One region of the Shewanella sp. S1-58-MNA-CIBAN-0166 genome, then DNA from elsewhere that is predicted to be linked to it. Evidence: predicted binding sites of a transcription regulator. Region 1 holds the regulator's gene; each other region holds the start of a gene.

The links. Region 1 encodes sigma-54, which starts transcription at its own class of promoters, with help from an activator protein. Its sites were predicted from a motif close to GTTGGCACGNNNNTNGNNT; they were not measured.
Region 2: the regulator sigma-54 is predicted to act here: its motif matches at 1,789-1,807, upstream of AAEY99_RS07820 (DUF4097 family beta strand repeat-containing protein).
Region 3: the regulator sigma-54 is predicted to act here: its motif matches at 3,131-3,149, upstream of AAEY99_RS17005 (flagellar hook-length control protein FliK).

Annotation. Positions count from the first base shown of each region.
Region 1 is NZ_JBEOPN010000029.1:56,398-61,821, reverse strand. It holds gene AAEY99_RS16575 (HPr family phosphocarrier protein) at 1-117, opposite strand, end outside; gene rapZ (RNase adapter RapZ) at 138-1,001, opposite strand; gene ptsN (PTS IIA-like nitrogen regulatory protein PtsN) at 998-1,441, opposite strand; gene hpf (ribosome hibernation promoting factor) at 1,444-1,731, opposite strand; gene AAEY99_RS16555 (RNA polymerase factor sigma-54) at 1,757-3,241, opposite strand; gene lptB (LPS export ABC transporter ATP-binding protein) at 3,384-4,115, opposite strand; gene lptA (lipopolysaccharide transport periplasmic protein LptA) at 4,112-4,693, opposite strand; gene lptC (LPS export ABC transporter periplasmic protein LptC) at 4,680-5,240, opposite strand; gene kdsC (3-deoxy-manno-octulosonate-8-phosphatase KdsC) at 5,237-5,424, opposite strand, start outside.
Region 2 is NZ_JBEOPN010000009.1:98,360-103,783, forward strand. It holds gene AAEY99_RS07805 (NADP(H)-dependent aldo-keto reductase) at 1-407, opposite strand, end outside; gene AAEY99_RS07810 (GNAT family N-acetyltransferase) at 551-1,072, opposite strand; gene yjjX (inosine/xanthosine triphosphatase) at 1,065-1,637, opposite strand; gene AAEY99_RS07820 (DUF4097 family beta strand repeat-containing protein) at 1,916-2,719, shown strand; gene AAEY99_RS07825 (ribonuclease H family protein) at 2,894-3,682, shown strand; gene AAEY99_RS07830 (GNAT family N-acetyltransferase) at 3,777-4,226, opposite strand; gene mdh (malate dehydrogenase) at 4,758-5,424, shown strand, end outside.
Region 3 is NZ_JBEOPN010000031.1:42,480-47,903, reverse strand. It holds gene fliH (flagellar assembly protein FliH) at 39-1,250, shown strand; gene fliI (flagellar protein export ATPase FliI) at 1,231-2,571, shown strand; gene fliJ (flagellar export protein FliJ) at 2,577-3,023, shown strand; gene AAEY99_RS17005 (flagellar hook-length control protein FliK) at 3,331-4,824, shown strand; gene fliL (flagellar basal body-associated protein FliL) at 4,918-5,424, shown strand, end outside.

The DNA of each region.
Region 1 (5,424 bases):
TTGAGTTAAGGTGATGTTAGCATCAAAATCCGCCGCTAACATCGCGAGTTTTGTGGCGGCACGGGCGTGTAACCCCAATTTATTTGAAATGGTCACTTGGCGTTCAAGTTTGATCATTGACGCGATCCTATGCTCACTTAGTTATTAGTATCACTGATATTTAATTCTCTGTGGCGAGCATTAACCGTGTGTTTACTGCCTTGTCGAAATCGTTTTGCTAATTGATCTGCAATATATACCGAACGGTGCTGACCACCAGTACAACCAATCGCGATGGTAAGGTAACTGCGATTGTTACGTTCTAAATGCGGCATCCAAGTTTCAAATAGGTTTTCAATTTGCCAAATAAATTTATTAACTAATGGCTGACGACCTAAAAATTCTTGTACGGGCTCGTCTAAACCCGTAAATGGACGCAGTTCTATTTCCCAATGTGGGTTGGGTAAAAAGCGTACATCAAACATAAAATCTGCTTCTGTCGGCATGCCGTGTTTAAAGCCAAAAGATTCAAAGTTAATCACTAACTCTTTATCAACACTGCCTAATAATATTTGCCTAACTTGGTCGCTTAATTCGTAGATATTTAGCGCAGAAGTGTCGATATAGTGATCAACAATTTTTGCGATAGGCTCAAGTAAACGGCCTTCTAGTTTTATCGCTTCTTGCAGTGAAATATGATTTTTAGATAACGGGTGTAATCGACGTGTTTCGCTGTAACGTTTAAGCAATACTTTGTCATTGGAATTTAAAAAGAAACTGATAATTTCAGTGTCATTTTGAAGTAGTGCCAATTGGTCTTGAAGCACTTTACCTTGTTCTGCAATGTTACGAACATCAACGCTAATCGCAACCAAATCATTACTGCCTTTAAGCTGGGCTAATAATGTGCCAATGAGTGGTAAAGGCAAATTATCAACACAATAATATCCTAGGTCTTCTAATACTCTCAGGGCAACGGATTTCCCTGAGCCTGAACGTCCCGATACTATAACTAGTTTCATGCAGTAATAACCTGATAAAGTTCTGTTGCGTCGTGAGTTTTACGAAGCTGTTTCAATATTTGCTTATCGCTTAACTTTTGGGCCATGCTCGATAACGTGCCTAAATGTTGTTGGCACTGGTCTGCAGGGACTAACAAAGCAAATAAAAGATCCACGGGTTGCTTATCGATTGCATCAAAGGCAATGGCTTCTTCACATTTAATAAATATCGCGATAGGGTGATCGATGGTCGTTAATCTACCATGAGGTATCGCAATGCCATTTCCTATACCTGTGCTACCCATTTTCTCTCTCGCTAACAGGCTTTCAAAAACCTCTTGCGAAGACAGGGTTGGGTACTGGGCAGCGACTAAATTGCTGATGAGTTCCAGTACTTTTTTCTTACTGCCCGGTGTGGCACAGGTAGTGCATTCCGGCTGCAGAATGGTACAAAGTTCCATCGTTAGTGTTTTGTATTCTTCTCTTTGTGTTTAATTACCTGACGGTCGAGTTTATCGATCAGGGCGTCTATTGCAGCATACATATCAGTACTTTCTGACATTGCAAAAATTTCTGCGCCATTAATGTTGATTTTGGCTTCTGCTTTTTGTTGTAATTTTTCTACATTGAGCACAACGTGTACATTATGGATCTGATCGAAGTGTCGTTCAAGCTTTGAAAATTTACTGTGGATGTATTCACGTAAAGATTCTGTTATTTCGACATGACGTCCAGTCAGACTTATTTGCATAAAAAATCCTCCATTGCCTAGTAGGTTATAAACTCTTACGTTGGTTTGAGGGCGGGATCATCATTGCTTCACGGTATTTTGCTATCGTACGACGAGCAACGTTTATGCCCTGTTCTGCCAGAAGCTGAGCCATTTTACTGTCACTCAGTGGTTTTTTCTGGTTTTCTGCGGCAACCAGCTTTTTGATAAAAGCACGAATGGCCGTTGATGAGCATTCCCCGCCATCGTCAGTACTGACATGGCTAGAGAAGAAGTATTTTAGTTCAAATAATCCTCGAGGGGTGTGCATATATTTTTGTGTGGTGACTCGTGAAATGGTCGATTCATGCATTTCTACGGCTTCAGCGATATCATTGAGCACCATAGGCTTCATGGCTTCTTCGCCATATTCAAAAAAGCCTTGCTGAAATTGCACAATGCAATTTGCCACTTTAAGTAAAGTATCATTACGGCTTTCAATACTTTTAATAAACCATTTAGCCTCTTGCAGATGGCCTCGAATAAATTGACTATCCGACGGGTTTTTACTGCCTCTAGCCATGGCCGCGTATTGTTGATTAACACCAATTTTAGGCATGTTGTCTGGGTTTAACTCTACTACCCAACGGCCATTTTTCTTTAATACTGTGACATCGGGAATCACGTATTCATCATCCATGGGGGTAATTAATAAGCCCGGACGAGGATTGAGTGTCTGGATTAAAGTGATTGCGTCACGTAACTCATTTTCTTTTAGTTTTGTTTTACGCATCAATAATCTGAAATCACGGCCAGCAATTAACTCTAAATAGCCTTTAATTAACAAACGGGCATTATCGATATGGGGTGTGTCGTTAGAGTATTGCGCTAATTGAATAAATAGGCATTCACTTAAATCACGTGCAGCAACACCCACAGGGTCAAAGTGTTGAACGCGTTTTAATACCGCTTCAACCTCATCGAGTTCCACATTTTCATCACCCATGGCTTCGAGAATATCTTCGGTACTTTGGGTTAAATAACCGCGTTCATCAATGGCATCAATAATGGCGGTGGCAATGGCGAGATCGGTGTCTGAAAATGGAGTGAGATTTTTTTGCCATTCTAAGTGTTCGTACAAACCTTCGGTGGTTTCACCTTGAAAGGGCATGTCGTCATCGCGCATGCTTGCACTGCCCGAACCTGACATAGGTGAGGCTGTGTATACTTCATCCCATGTGGTATCCATGGCTAAATCATCCATGGTTTCTTTGGTCATGGATTCTGTTATGTCGACGGTGGAAGTGTCTTTTTCGACATTAACAATACTGTTGTCACTAAAGTCTGTATCCGCTTGGTCGCGGTTTTCTTTTAAGGAGTCTTTTGCTTCAGAAAACTCATCTTCTATTTCAAGCAATGGATTTGAATCTAATGCTTGTTGGATTTCCTGCTGTAGCTCCAATGACGATAATTGCAGTAAGCGAATGGCTTGCTGCAATTGTGGGGTCATGGTTAAGTGTTGACCCATTTTAAGTTGGAGTGACGCTTTCATTTACCGCTTATCCCTAGATGATTTTCCATAAAAATGACAATCTCGAACTGTAATGGATTGCCATAAACATCAATGACATTTAACGTTGTTTAGGTATCGTTCAATGAAATGAGTTAGCTAGACTAAAAGGCCAGTAAAGTAACTATAGCTTGAATTGTTCACCTAAGTACACAGCTCGAACTTGTTGATTACTTAATATCTCATCAGGTGTGCCTTCGGCAATTAAATTACCCTGGCTGACGATATAGGCTCGCTCACAAACGTCTAGCGTTTCACGTACGTTATGGTCGGTAATTAATACCCCTAAACCGCGATTTTTAAGTTGTTGGATGATTTTTTTAATGTCGATGACCGAAATAGGATCAACACCAGCAAAGGGCTCATCAAGCAAAATAAATTTTGGATTAGCAGCTAAAGCGCGCGCAATTTCAACTCGACGACGTTCGCCACCCGATAACGACATACCTTGGCTGTCGCGTATGTGAGTAATGTGGAACTCTTCGAGTAGATGCTCAAGTTGCTCAATACGTTGGTCTGTGCTGAGCTCCTTGCGAGTTTGTAGTACGGCCATTATGTTGTCGTAAACGGTAAGCTTGCGGAAAATACTGGCTTCTTGTGGTAAGTAACCTATACCTTTGCGGGCGCGCAAATGCATTGGATCGGCAGTAAGGTCGTCATCGTCAATCAATATTCGGCCTTTATCGCTTTTTACTAAGCCGACAACCATATAAAAGGTGGTGGTTTTGCCTGCACCATTGGGGCCTAAAAGACCGACAATTTGGCCTGTTTTAACCGTTAAACTCACATCTTTAACAACTTGACGAGCTTTATAGCTTTTAGCTAGATTTTCAGCGGTTAAGGTAATTTGGGTCATGGTTTGATCTGCTTGTTAACAGGAATTTCAGGGAGTTTTTGCTTTGGCGCCGACTCGTCTTGGAAATTCTCTGGTTGAATGATGGTGATTACCCGATCTTGCCCTGTACCAGTACTTTCGGCAATCAGCTCTTGAGCACTGATGTTGTACTTGATTTTATTACCGGTAACCTGGCTACCTGATTGATCAAGTTTGGCGTTGCCAGTCAATGTGAGTGTAGTGGTGGCAAGGTCATAGCTAATTTCGTTAGCACTTGCGGTACCAATTTTACCGTCATCTAATTCTTGTGAAAATGTAGCCGGGGTGCCAGTAGCAATTAATCTCTTACTGGTGGTGTTTTCAGGGGTAAACGCCCGTAACTGATCTGCATTGATATTAATCGTGCCTTGGACAATCGTTACCGGACCATTAAAAACAATTTGATTATTCTTAATGTCGGCAGACTGACTGACTGAAGCGATTTTCAATTCTTGTTTCAGATCCCCTTGTTTCGCTATGGCAGGCAAACTCAATATACAAAGTATGCTACTTAATAACATAACATTGGCGCGAGTGTGGAGACGATTAATGTGGCTCATATGTTCCTTCTACCTGGCTTAGTAGCGATAATTTTTGCGAATTCAAGTCAGCATGTAGGCCTAAACCTTGAATAATAAACCCTTTACCTTTGATGTACACCATCTCTTGTGAGGATCCTATCATAGTGGTTAAATCCACCGTAATAGCTTGGGTACTCAGTGACTGCAGGGGTTCTTCTATATCAATGGCATCAATAATAACATTATTTTCTAATGTGACTTTGCTGGTATTTTTATTCAATTGCCCACGGTCTGCACTTAATTGCCATTGTGCTTTACCGTTTTCAGGGTAAATGAGGTAAATAGGTTTGGTAAAGTGAGTGATGTCACTTGAGGCGTAATGCTCCATGTGTTCGGCGCTGACTCGACTTTCGACGAAACCTAGTTGATTGAATTCTGTAGTGCGTAGGTTATCTGCAACAAAATCTGGGCGCTCAATACCGCGTATTTGTACCGCATCCATTTCACTGCGTTTTACTTGTGCTTGCCAGTACAATATAAAAGCAAGCCCAAAAAAAGCAATAATACCTAGCGTGACTCTACTCATATACTCATACCATGAGCACTGGCAAATTTATCTTGGCTTAATAGTAATAAATCGGTGAGTTCACGCAGTGCGCCGTGGCCACCATTGAGGGTGGTTGTCATATGGCACTGTTGTTTGACAAACGGATGACCATCACCGACACAAACGGCTAGTCCTACGGCTTTCATTACTGGTAGGTCTACCA
Region 2 (5,424 bases), on a different contig from region 1:
TTTCTATCCGGCCAATGCACCTGATACAAATCGATAGTGTCGATTTGTAAGCGTGCTAATGAGTCATCAACGGCTTGATGAATGTTGCGCCAGTCAAGAGCCATATCTTTACGGATGTAATCACCTTTACCACCAGGCGCAGCAACTTTAGTGGCAATCACTAAATTGTCGCGATTACCTTGTGCTTTAAGGTAGTTACCAATAATGCGTTCGGTTTCGCCCTGGGTTTCGGCTTTAGGTGGTACAGGGTACATTTCAGCGGTATCGATAAAGTTAACGCCTTGACCGATAGCATAATCGAGTTGAGCAAAAGCTTCGGCTTGAGTATTTTGTTCTCCCCAAGTCATGGTGCCGAGGCAGATTTTACTCACCTCAAGGTTAGAATGCGCGATACGTTGATATTCCATGATCATCCTCCTATGGAATGTGCTTAATCTGAGGCTACCAAGCTTTTGGGTGATTGCAAAGCGCTATAATAAAGTCGTAGTAAAACTGTTTAAAAAACAATCTAATACCGCTGATATCTGATAATAATGGAGTGTTTTACACGTTATAAGCTCATTATCATCGCAATTTCACAGGCATCATGGCCGGTTTCGCCTAAATGCTGACAGTGGCTAAAGCCCAGTTTTTCATAGAGTGCTAGTGCTTCAACTAGCACTGCCGTGGTTTCTAAATACATCGATTGATAGCCTTGTTGTTTGGCGAACTCAATACACTGACGGGTTAATGGCTTTGCCATACCTTGACCACGTATAGCGCGAGAAAAGTACATTTTTTGTAATTCACATACGCCGCCATTTTTTGCTAATGGCGCAATACCTGCGCCGCCAACCACTTTGCCTTGATATTCAATCACCCAGTATTGTGAACCTTTAGCTTGATACACCTCACTTAAACAGTCGAGGGTTTTATCGGCCACGCTAAAACCTTTATCTGGGGTTAAACCATATTCTGCAGACACTTCACGGATCACCGCGGCCAATGCAGCATCGTCATGGGGTTGTAACATTCTAATCAAGGGCGCTTGCAAGCCGTCCTTGGTTGTATTTGCTTGCTGATTTTCAGTCATTAAATAATTCCGCATTGATAAAGGGAGCCATTGCCAGCACTAATGCTTGGGTATAAATGCTTTCGCGGGTGGCTAAACCTCGAGTTAGCAAGCCAATCGCGCCACCTTTTTGTTTAATATTATGAGTGTTAAATACTCGGTCCATTACTTTGCCAAGTTCTTCACCTGCTTGTAAAGCGTTAAAAATTGATAGTGGTAACGGCAAATTAGCGCTTCGACCAACAGATAATGTGTCGTTATGGATAATGGCCATGTAAGCAAAGGTGGCAGGGCTGTGATCAAACTGATCTACTCCGCCTTCCATTGCCACATAAAAGTCAGCATGTTGATCGACTATTTTTGCATTGGCTTGGCAAAATTGAGCACGGTTGATGGCACCCAATTTAGTTTCTGCTTCGGTCATTGGTTGGTCTGCGACCAGTGATGGCGCATGCATGCCAGTGCAATCAATACGAACATCAGGGAAATATTGTCCAATAGCTTGTTTTGCTGCATTGATTTTAACTGGGTTGGTTGAACCAACAATAATAGTTAACGTTTGTGGTATCGCAGGAGAAGTCGGCATAGGGTTATGTTCTTTTTTGTTTGAGTTAACCATGATGATCACAGTGGTGAAGTTAACCACATTGTATGGGATTTTAACCATTTTGGGTTTGATGACGAAGTTACTTTTATTACTGTTAATTGTAAGTTGTTGTAAATATTAATTTTGTTTAGTTGGTATGAAACCTGCTAACTAACTGTTAATTGCCGCTAACGCGCACTAACCACAGTTTACTCATATTAAGAGCATTTGTTTGGCGGCCTAAGCTTATTGTTATCCTCATAAAGGGAATTAATCTTATGTCTATTCGTATCGCAACCATTAGTGTCACAGTCGGGCTTATTCTGGGCGCCACCCTATTCGGTGCTTCGCAAAGTGAAGCAGAGTCAGTATTTTCGTCATCATCAGAGCAAAACCATACAAATCTTAACTTAGTACAGCAGCAATTGAATCTTGATGCTGGATCATTAACTGAGTTAGTCGCTAATACTGGCGCCGGCAAGTTAACGATTGTCGGCGTTGAAGGCCTAAAAGAAGTCACCGTACATGCTGATATCTACACCCAGTCATTGGATCAAGATGACATCGAAATTAAGCTCAGCTTGACCCGAAAAGGTGATAAGGGCTATTTATTATCAGAAATACACAGTGATCATTATTTCGGTGAATCACCTTATATTGATTTATTGGTAGAAGTACCAGCGGCGCTCGCATTGAATATTAAAGACGGTTCAGGGCCCATCCAAATAGATGATGTTAGTGCGGATATTGAGTTGATCGATGGCTCTGGCAGTATTGTGATGAACCACATTGGCAAATTGGTATTAGTTGATGGTTCAGGCTCTATTAATATTAGCGAGGCTAAAGGCGCGATTGAGTTGCAAGATGGTTCGGGCTCCATTCGCATTAACCATGTTATTGGTGATGTGAGTATTGAAGATGGTTCGGGTTCAATCAAGGTTAATCAAGTCTCCGGATTAGTTAAGATAAATGATGGTTCCGGTGGCATTGATGTGGCTAACACCAAAGGTTTGACCATTGTTAATTCGGGTTCTGGTAGTGTCGATTATCAAAATATCGATGGCCCACTAACCCTAGACTGATGCTCTGCCACATTAAGCTCAGGTAAATCAAACTTAAGCTTATTTGGTCAAGATGTTCAAGTTAACTGCAACTGCGGCACGCATCATGTATTTTTGTTTCAAAGCCAAGTTTAATCATGGCATGATGCAAGCACGTTATTAGTGAAGTTAGCATTGTTGAAGTAAGAGTTAATCATGGCAAAGAAGTTTTACGTAGTATGGGCCGGTCGAGAAACGGGCATTTTTACCAGTTGGGATGTGACTAAGCGCTCAGTAGATAAATATCCACAAGCCAAGTACAAATCCTTTGCTACAGAAGCAGAAGCCAAAGCTGCATTTGCTAAATCTCCTGCAAGCAGTATAGGCAAAAGTGTGCCAGTAAAAGCGGCAGGTCGTTCATCGACAGAGGCTGCAGGGGCTGGAACATCAACCAAAACTCTTAGCGCTAATCAAGCAGTGTTAAGCCAATTTGATGTGGTTATTTACACCGACGGAGGTTGCGAACCCAACCCTGGTAAAGCGGGTTCTGGGATGGCGATATACCGCAAAGGCGAGTTAGCCGAATTATGGTTTGGTTTGTTTAATCCTAATGGCACCAATAATACTGCCGAGCTCAATGCGCTGCACCAAGCATTAATTGTGGCTAAAAAGGTCCTAGACGCGGGCGAAACCGTGCAAATCATGAGTGACTCACAGTATTCGATTAAATGTGTTTGTGAGTGGGCATATGGTTGGAAAGCCAAAAGCTGGACCCGAAAAACCGGTGAAATCGCCAATCTGGAGATTATCAAGCAAGCACATGGGCTATATGATGCAATGAAAGCCGATTTAGTACTTCAGCATGTCGCTGCCCATATTGGTATTGAAGGTAATGAGTTGGCAGACAGAATGTCGATTCATGCGATTGATCAACAGCACAAAGGGTTTAGTCAATTTACTGCGCCACTGGATATCAGTAAAATTCTCGCGTTGCGAACAGGCTAGTTATTGTCGTAATCTCTGCTGAACGCGTTAAATTCTTTAAACGATAAACACAAAAGAGCCGGATTATTCCGGCTTTTGCATGTGTGACTTACGATTACTTAGTATTTTCTTCGTACATTAAATAATGGCTTTGCTCCATCCCTAATGATTCATAGGTTTTTTGGGCTACTTTATTGTCATGCTCAACATACAAACGGAAACTGGCGGTGCCACCGTTTTCTGCTGCTAAGTCTTTTACCGCTTGATAAAGCTTGCCATAAATACCCTGACGACGATTCTGTGGACGTATATACACACTCTGGATCCAGTAATAATTACTTGCGCGCCAGTCACTCCACTCATAGGTGACCATTAACGATCCGGTAATTTCGCCGTCAACTTCGGCGACTAAATATACCCCACGTTCAGGATGGGTAAGCAGTCCTTCAACACCGCGAGTCAATTGTTCAGTGTCTAATGATAGGTTTTCGGTTTCCATTGCCATGGCTTGGTTAAACTGAACTAGGGCGTGCAGGTCGGCATGTTGGCCTATTCTTATTGTCATGTTTTTCTCGTTTTTATAGGATGATCTGCAGCCATCATAACGCGACACTCAATAAAAGTATTGGCTTGTTGCGTCAGAAAATGTGTACGAAATGAGTTAAGGCTCCAATATTTATGGCTTTAAACAGGATGAAAGACCCAGTTCAATAACGGTAAAACTCATCAATACAAAATCAACATTTTAATGCCTAAAACAAACATATCGATATTGCTTAACCCGCTTGATAGGGTGATTACAACTCCACAATAAAACAGCTGAGTTATATTTGTTCAATATAAAAACTCTCAAATGTTGGTTTTTTTCGGTATAACGAAGATGAAAAATAATCATATTATCGATGTTTTTTGCCGTATTTTTACACGGATTCATGCTGCTAATACTCGGCGTTACGCCAGTCTGTGCGTGGATCAGGGCTTACTTATTTACGGTCCTCCACTAACGTATAATTGAAATTATTGTGACGATGCAGTAATGTGACGCCACGACGATTTAGATCTATGTCACAAACTGCATAAATTGATGGAGATAATTATGAAAGTTGCTGTATTGGGTGCTGCTGGTGGTATTGGCCAGGCTCTAGCTTTACTGTTAAAAACTCAACTGCCTGCGGGCTCAAAGTTGTCTCTATATGACATCGCTCCTGTTACTCCTGGTGTTGCGGTTGACTTAAGTCACATCCCAACAGATGTAGAAGTAAAAGGTTTTGCTGGTCAAGATCCTACAGATGCATTAGTTGGCGCAGACGTAGTGTTAATGTCTGCTGGTGTTGCGCGTAAGCCTGGTATGGATCGTTCAGATCTATTCAACATCAACGCTGGTATCGTGCGTAACCTAATGGAAAAAGTGGCTGTAACTTGCCCTAAAGCATTAGTGGGTATTATTACTAACCCAGTTAACACGACTGTAGCGATTGCTGCTGAAGTATTAAAAAATGCCGGTGTTTATGACAAAAACCGTTTATTCGGTATCACAACACTTGACGTTATCCGTAGCGAAACCTTCATCGCTGAGCTTAAAGGCTTAAACGTTGCTGACGTTAAAGTTAACGTGATCGGCGGACACAGCGGTGTGACTATTCTTCCACTACTTTCTCAAGTTGAAGGTGTTACTTTCACTGATGAAGAAGTAGCAGCAATGACAACTCGCATTCAAAACGCAGGTACTGAAGTTGTTGAAGCTAAAGCCGGTGGCGGTAGCG
Region 3 (5,424 bases), on a different contig from region 1:
TTTTGAGCCAATGTTTTTAACAACACAAGTGATGAATTATGCCTGAATCAAAACCGCCTAAAGATGCACTCACTACCGATAGCGAGGCTGAATTTAGTCATTGGCAGCTACCTGATATTACCAAAGATAGCAGTCTAGAACCTTCAAACTTTTTTGGTCATTTCGCTGAAGCTCACACACCTAGTCCTGTTACTGGGGCTGAGAAGTCTATGGCGCCACCGACGATGGCGCAAATTGAAGAGATTCGTGCTGCAGCTGAGCAAGAAGGGTTTGAACAGGGTAAGCAAGACGGTCATCAACAAGGATTAGAGCAAGGGCGTTTAGAAGGACTGGAGCAAGGTCATCAACAAGGTTTTACTCAAGGCGAGCAACAAGGATTAGAAGCTGGGCAAATTAAAGCCAATGAGCTTATAGCACAACTTAACCACATTATTTCCCAATTCGAGTTGCCATTATCCATTTTAGATAATGAAATTGAAGCGGAATTGTTGGCCATGACAATCAGTTTAGCCAAATCGGTTATCGGCCATGAGCTTAAGACTCACCCAGAACATATATTATCGGCGCTACGCCAAGGCGTTGACGCACTTCCATTAAAAGAACAGTTGGTTAAACTACGCTTTAATCAGGCTGATGCTGAACTCGTAAACCAATGTTACAGTGCCGAGCAACTGCAAAAAAATCAGTGGCAAATCGATATCGATCCGACGTTATCTAATGGTGACTGTATGATTGAAAGCGTTCGTTCTGCTGTCGATTTACGTGTAGAACAGCGTATTAACCAAGTGTTTAGTGAGTTAGACGCTCAATCGAATCAGTTAGCAAAAAATGTCCAGCAGCAAAAATCAACTCATCCACAATATCAAACCACAGCAGTCGATAATTTTAGTGAACATCAGCAAGCAGCTGAACTTGCTGGTAGAACCGATAATACAGAAAACACCGATAGGGACGAGATTGGCCAAGGTGATGTTGAAGAGTCTGGCGCAGAGATGGGCGCTGATACCGTTACTGAAACATTAGAGCAACACGTTGATACTTCTTCGGCAGCGTCAATCGATGCTGAAGACTCTGATGTTGTTGATTCTGATGCTACTGTAACTCTCGATACAAGCACGACGTTCAATACAAATGCGCCTCTTAATTCAAATGCACAAGCCGATACCTCAACAGCTGGTAAAGTCGCAGACGCTCAGCAACAGACGAAAGACCTATCTCAAGGAAATACCGATGAGCACTCGTCAACATAAACTACTGAACAAATTCGCGGTACATCATAAACACGTTTTACCGCTGCGACCAGTTGCAAGCGGCCAGTTAGTTAGGGTAGTTGGTTTAACGCTTGAAGCGACTGGATGCCGCGCGCCTGTTGGTAGTTTATGCTCTATTGAAACCATGGTTGGCGAGTTGGTTGCTGAGGTTGTCGGCTTTGATGACAAATTACTGTATTTAATGCCTATTGAAGAGCTCAGAGGCGTTTTACCAGGTGCCCGTGTAAAGCCTTTAGGTGAACAATCAGGATTAAATGTAGGCTTGTCATTATTAGGCAGAGTATTAGACGGTAGCGGCGTGCCGTTAGATGGTTTAGGCCCGCTTAATACAGATCAACATGCATCGCGTCATGGTCCTTATATTAATCCATTATCTCGACGAGCGATTACTGAACCGTTAGATGTCGGCGTTCGTGCCATCAACTCGATGTTAACGGTTGGTAAAGGGCAGCGAATGGGCTTGTTTGCCGGTTCTGGTGTGGGTAAAAGTGTGCTGCTTGGCATGATGACTCGAGGATCGAAAGCCGACATTATTGTGGTGGGGTTAGTGGGCGAGCGTGGTCGTGAAGTTAAAGAGTTTATTGAAGAAATTTTAGGTAAAGAAGGTCGTGCGCGCTCAGTCGTTGTGGCGGCACCAGCGGATACTTCTCCGTTAATGCGCTTACGAGCCTGTGAAACTTCCACGCGTATCGCCGAGTATTTTAGAGATTTAGGTTACGATGTACTATTGCTGATGGACAGTTTAACGCGTTACGCACAAGCACAACGAGAAGTCGCTCTTGCTGTCGGTGAGCCACCTGCAACCAAAGGCTATCCACCTTCAGTATTCGCTAAGTTACCGCGTCTGGTCGAGCGAGCGGGTAATGGCGGTGCCGGACAAGGTTCAATTACCGCTTTTTATACGGTATTAACCGAAGGTGACGACCAACAAGATCCTATCGCCGATGCTTCTCGAGCAATTTTAGATGGTCATATTGTATTATCTCGTCAGCTTGCTGATTCGGGCCATTATCCCGCTATTGATGTAGAAGCATCGATTAGCCGTGTCGCGCCAATGGTGATAAGTGAAGAACATTTAGAAGCGATGCGTAAAGTTAAACAGATGTATTCGCTGTATCAGCAAAATCGCGATCTGATTTCAATTGGGGCGTACTCACAAGGCAGCGATCCTAGGATTGATAATGCCATACGCCTACAACCTGCAATGAATGCCTTTTTGCGGCAGGGGTTTAAAGACCCGGTGACGTTTGAAGAAAGCCGAGTCATGTTGACTCAAATTGCCGCACAGTGTCAGGGATAATATCAATGACTCGAACTGACCCACTATTAACGGTATTGAAGTTAGCTACCGCAGCAGAAGACCAAGCGGCATTACAGCTTAAGTCTGCGCAATTTGAAAAACAAAAACGCCAGGGGCAGTTGGACGCGCTAAACAACTATCGTTTAGATTATATGAAGCAGATGGAAGGGCACACAGGGACTACATTACGTGCTAACCAATACCATCAATTTCATCAATTTATTCGCCAAGTCGATAGCGCTATTACCCAGCAAGTTGCCGCGGTTAAAGATGCTGAAAAACAAGTCGGTTATCGTCAAATTCATTGGCAAGAAAAACAACAAAAACGCAAAGCGGTAGAGATGCTATTAAGCCAAAAAGCAACTAAAGCGATGGTGATAGAAGCTAAGCGCGAACAAAAAATGTCGGATGAATTTGCTATGCAGCAATATTTTCGCCGAAATCTTAAATAACACTACCTGCCAAATGACTCTCTAGTCCTAATATCGTTTTACGGTTAACTTTTTTCATTACTCTTTTTGTTTATTTAATCCACCGAAAAATTAACCAGTTAATGAGTATTGGCATTTAAATTGCTTATTATCAATAATTGAAATGAAAATCGTCAGCGAAGCGACAGTGAATTCCTATTTATAAGGTTTTCATGATGACCTTATTGATATAGCGAAATGAACCGTTATATGACGCATAAGGTTTGAATACTGAGCAATTTTTTAGATGACCAATAACTTAACCTTGTTTGATTGAGTGGAGTAGATTATGCAGCAGATGAGCAATATCTTACTTGGCAGTAGCAGTAAATCTGCCGATGTGAGTACGAAGGGGAATGTACAAGATGTTGAAAATACATCATTCTTATCTGCTTTCAATCAGGCGAGTGAATCCGATCTTGTTATACGGCGCAGTGGTAATACAGCGCAGGTGTCAATGGATGCTGAAGTGGACAAAACCAGTGTTGCCTTAGCAAACGAGTTGTCTACCGAAGAAAATGCTGATGCGGAATTGATTTTTGCTCAACTTAATATGGCAGATTCATTTAATAAACGTCATTCCTCTGGCGGAAATGAATTGCCGCATGTCGATAAATCCGACGTTTATTTTGACGTAGCAGTTTCTACAGAACCTAAAAGCAATACCGTAGATGTAGATCTTCTTGAGCTTGAAGCTGATGTTTCTTCTATTAAAGATGTTCTTTCTCAGCTTAGCCCAGAAGAACTCGACAACTTAATGGCATTTGCTGATTTATCTGCACAAGATTTACAAGCTCTAGATAATCAAGATTTAAGCAAATTACTTAGTGACTTCAATTTACAAGCACAGGTTATGACTAGCAGTGATGAATCGCCTGATAGTGTGCTTAATAGTGAAGAACAGAGCCAAATTGATAAATCAGTTGCCACAAGTGTAGCTGTTCAAGGCCAAGTTAGTGCGACAAACCAGAGTTTAGCAACCGCTAAAGTCGATAAAACTGTTGCTTCTGGCGTTAGCAGTTCTGCAGCGTTAACTGCAGCTACATCAGCGATGACAATTGACCCTGAGATCATTTTAGGTGACAAAACTCGTATTGATGGCAACATCCAATTAGACACTGATAATGCCAAAGTACTAGCAAAAGCTGATTTTTCGGTGGTCCTAGATTCCTTAGCGGCAAAACGCGCCTCCGGTGATCCTTCAACCGCTGTAAATCAAACTAGTTTTGGATTAGATACTCTGGCTGACATTGGTGACACTGACAGTAAGGCGTTACAAAATCAGAGTAGTTTTACCTCGGTCCATAAAAGTGATGTTCCACAATTTCAGCTATCGTTAAGACCACAGGGAGAGCCTGGAGCTCAGATGCAAGAGATGATCCAGCGTTTTTCTCCTGTAATGAAACAGCAGTTAATAACCATGGTCAGTAATGGTATTCAACAAGCTGAAATTCGTCTTGATCCACCAGAACTTGGACATTTAACGGTTAAAATTCAAATTCAGGGCGATCAAACTCAAGTACAGTTTCATGTAGCGCAGTCGCAAACCCGCGATATAGTTGAACAAGCTATGCCTCGATTACGCGATATGCTGGCTCAAGAAGGATTGCAACTGACAGACAGCCAAGTGTCCCAAGGTGATGGTGGTAGTGAACAACCGCATGAACAATCATCTAATCAAGGTGGGGGAGACAGTCAGTTGGACGAAATTTCAGCACAAGAGGTCAGCTTGATGACAAATCCATCAAGGAGTTTACATTCAGCTATAGATTATTATGCTTAAGCAGGTAACCTATAGCAATAATATGACTTTTCAATAAAAGCTGACCACTTAGCTAAGTTTCAATATTAATCACAATGTTGATTAGGAACCAGAATGCCTGAACAAGAATTAGAATTAAACGAACCCGCTGAAGGCGGTAAAAAAAGTAATAAGCTGCTCATCTTTGGTGGTATTGGTTTAGTGTTGGCTTTACTGATTGGAGGCGGATTGTGGTTTTTCATGGGGACGGATGAGCCAGCCCCTGTTGCTGTAAACGCTGATGACGCTACAGAAGCTGTTGCACCGGTCAATAATGCTCAAGCTGATTACGTTGGCATGCCTAGGCCTTTCCTATTTAATTTACCAGGTGTCGATCGAGCTAGATTAGTTGAAATAAAAGTTCAATTAATGGTGCGCGGTGAAGATGATAGTGTGCTTACACAAAAACATATTCCATTAATTGAAGATGCATTACTAACTACTTTTAGTGCAGCTGACGTACAAAAACTCAGTACCCAAGCCGGTAAAGATGAGCTGCGTCAGTTAGCGTTACTCAATGTTCAAAATACGCTGCAACCAATAACAGGCAAGAAAGTTGTTGAAAAAGTCCTGTTTACTGGT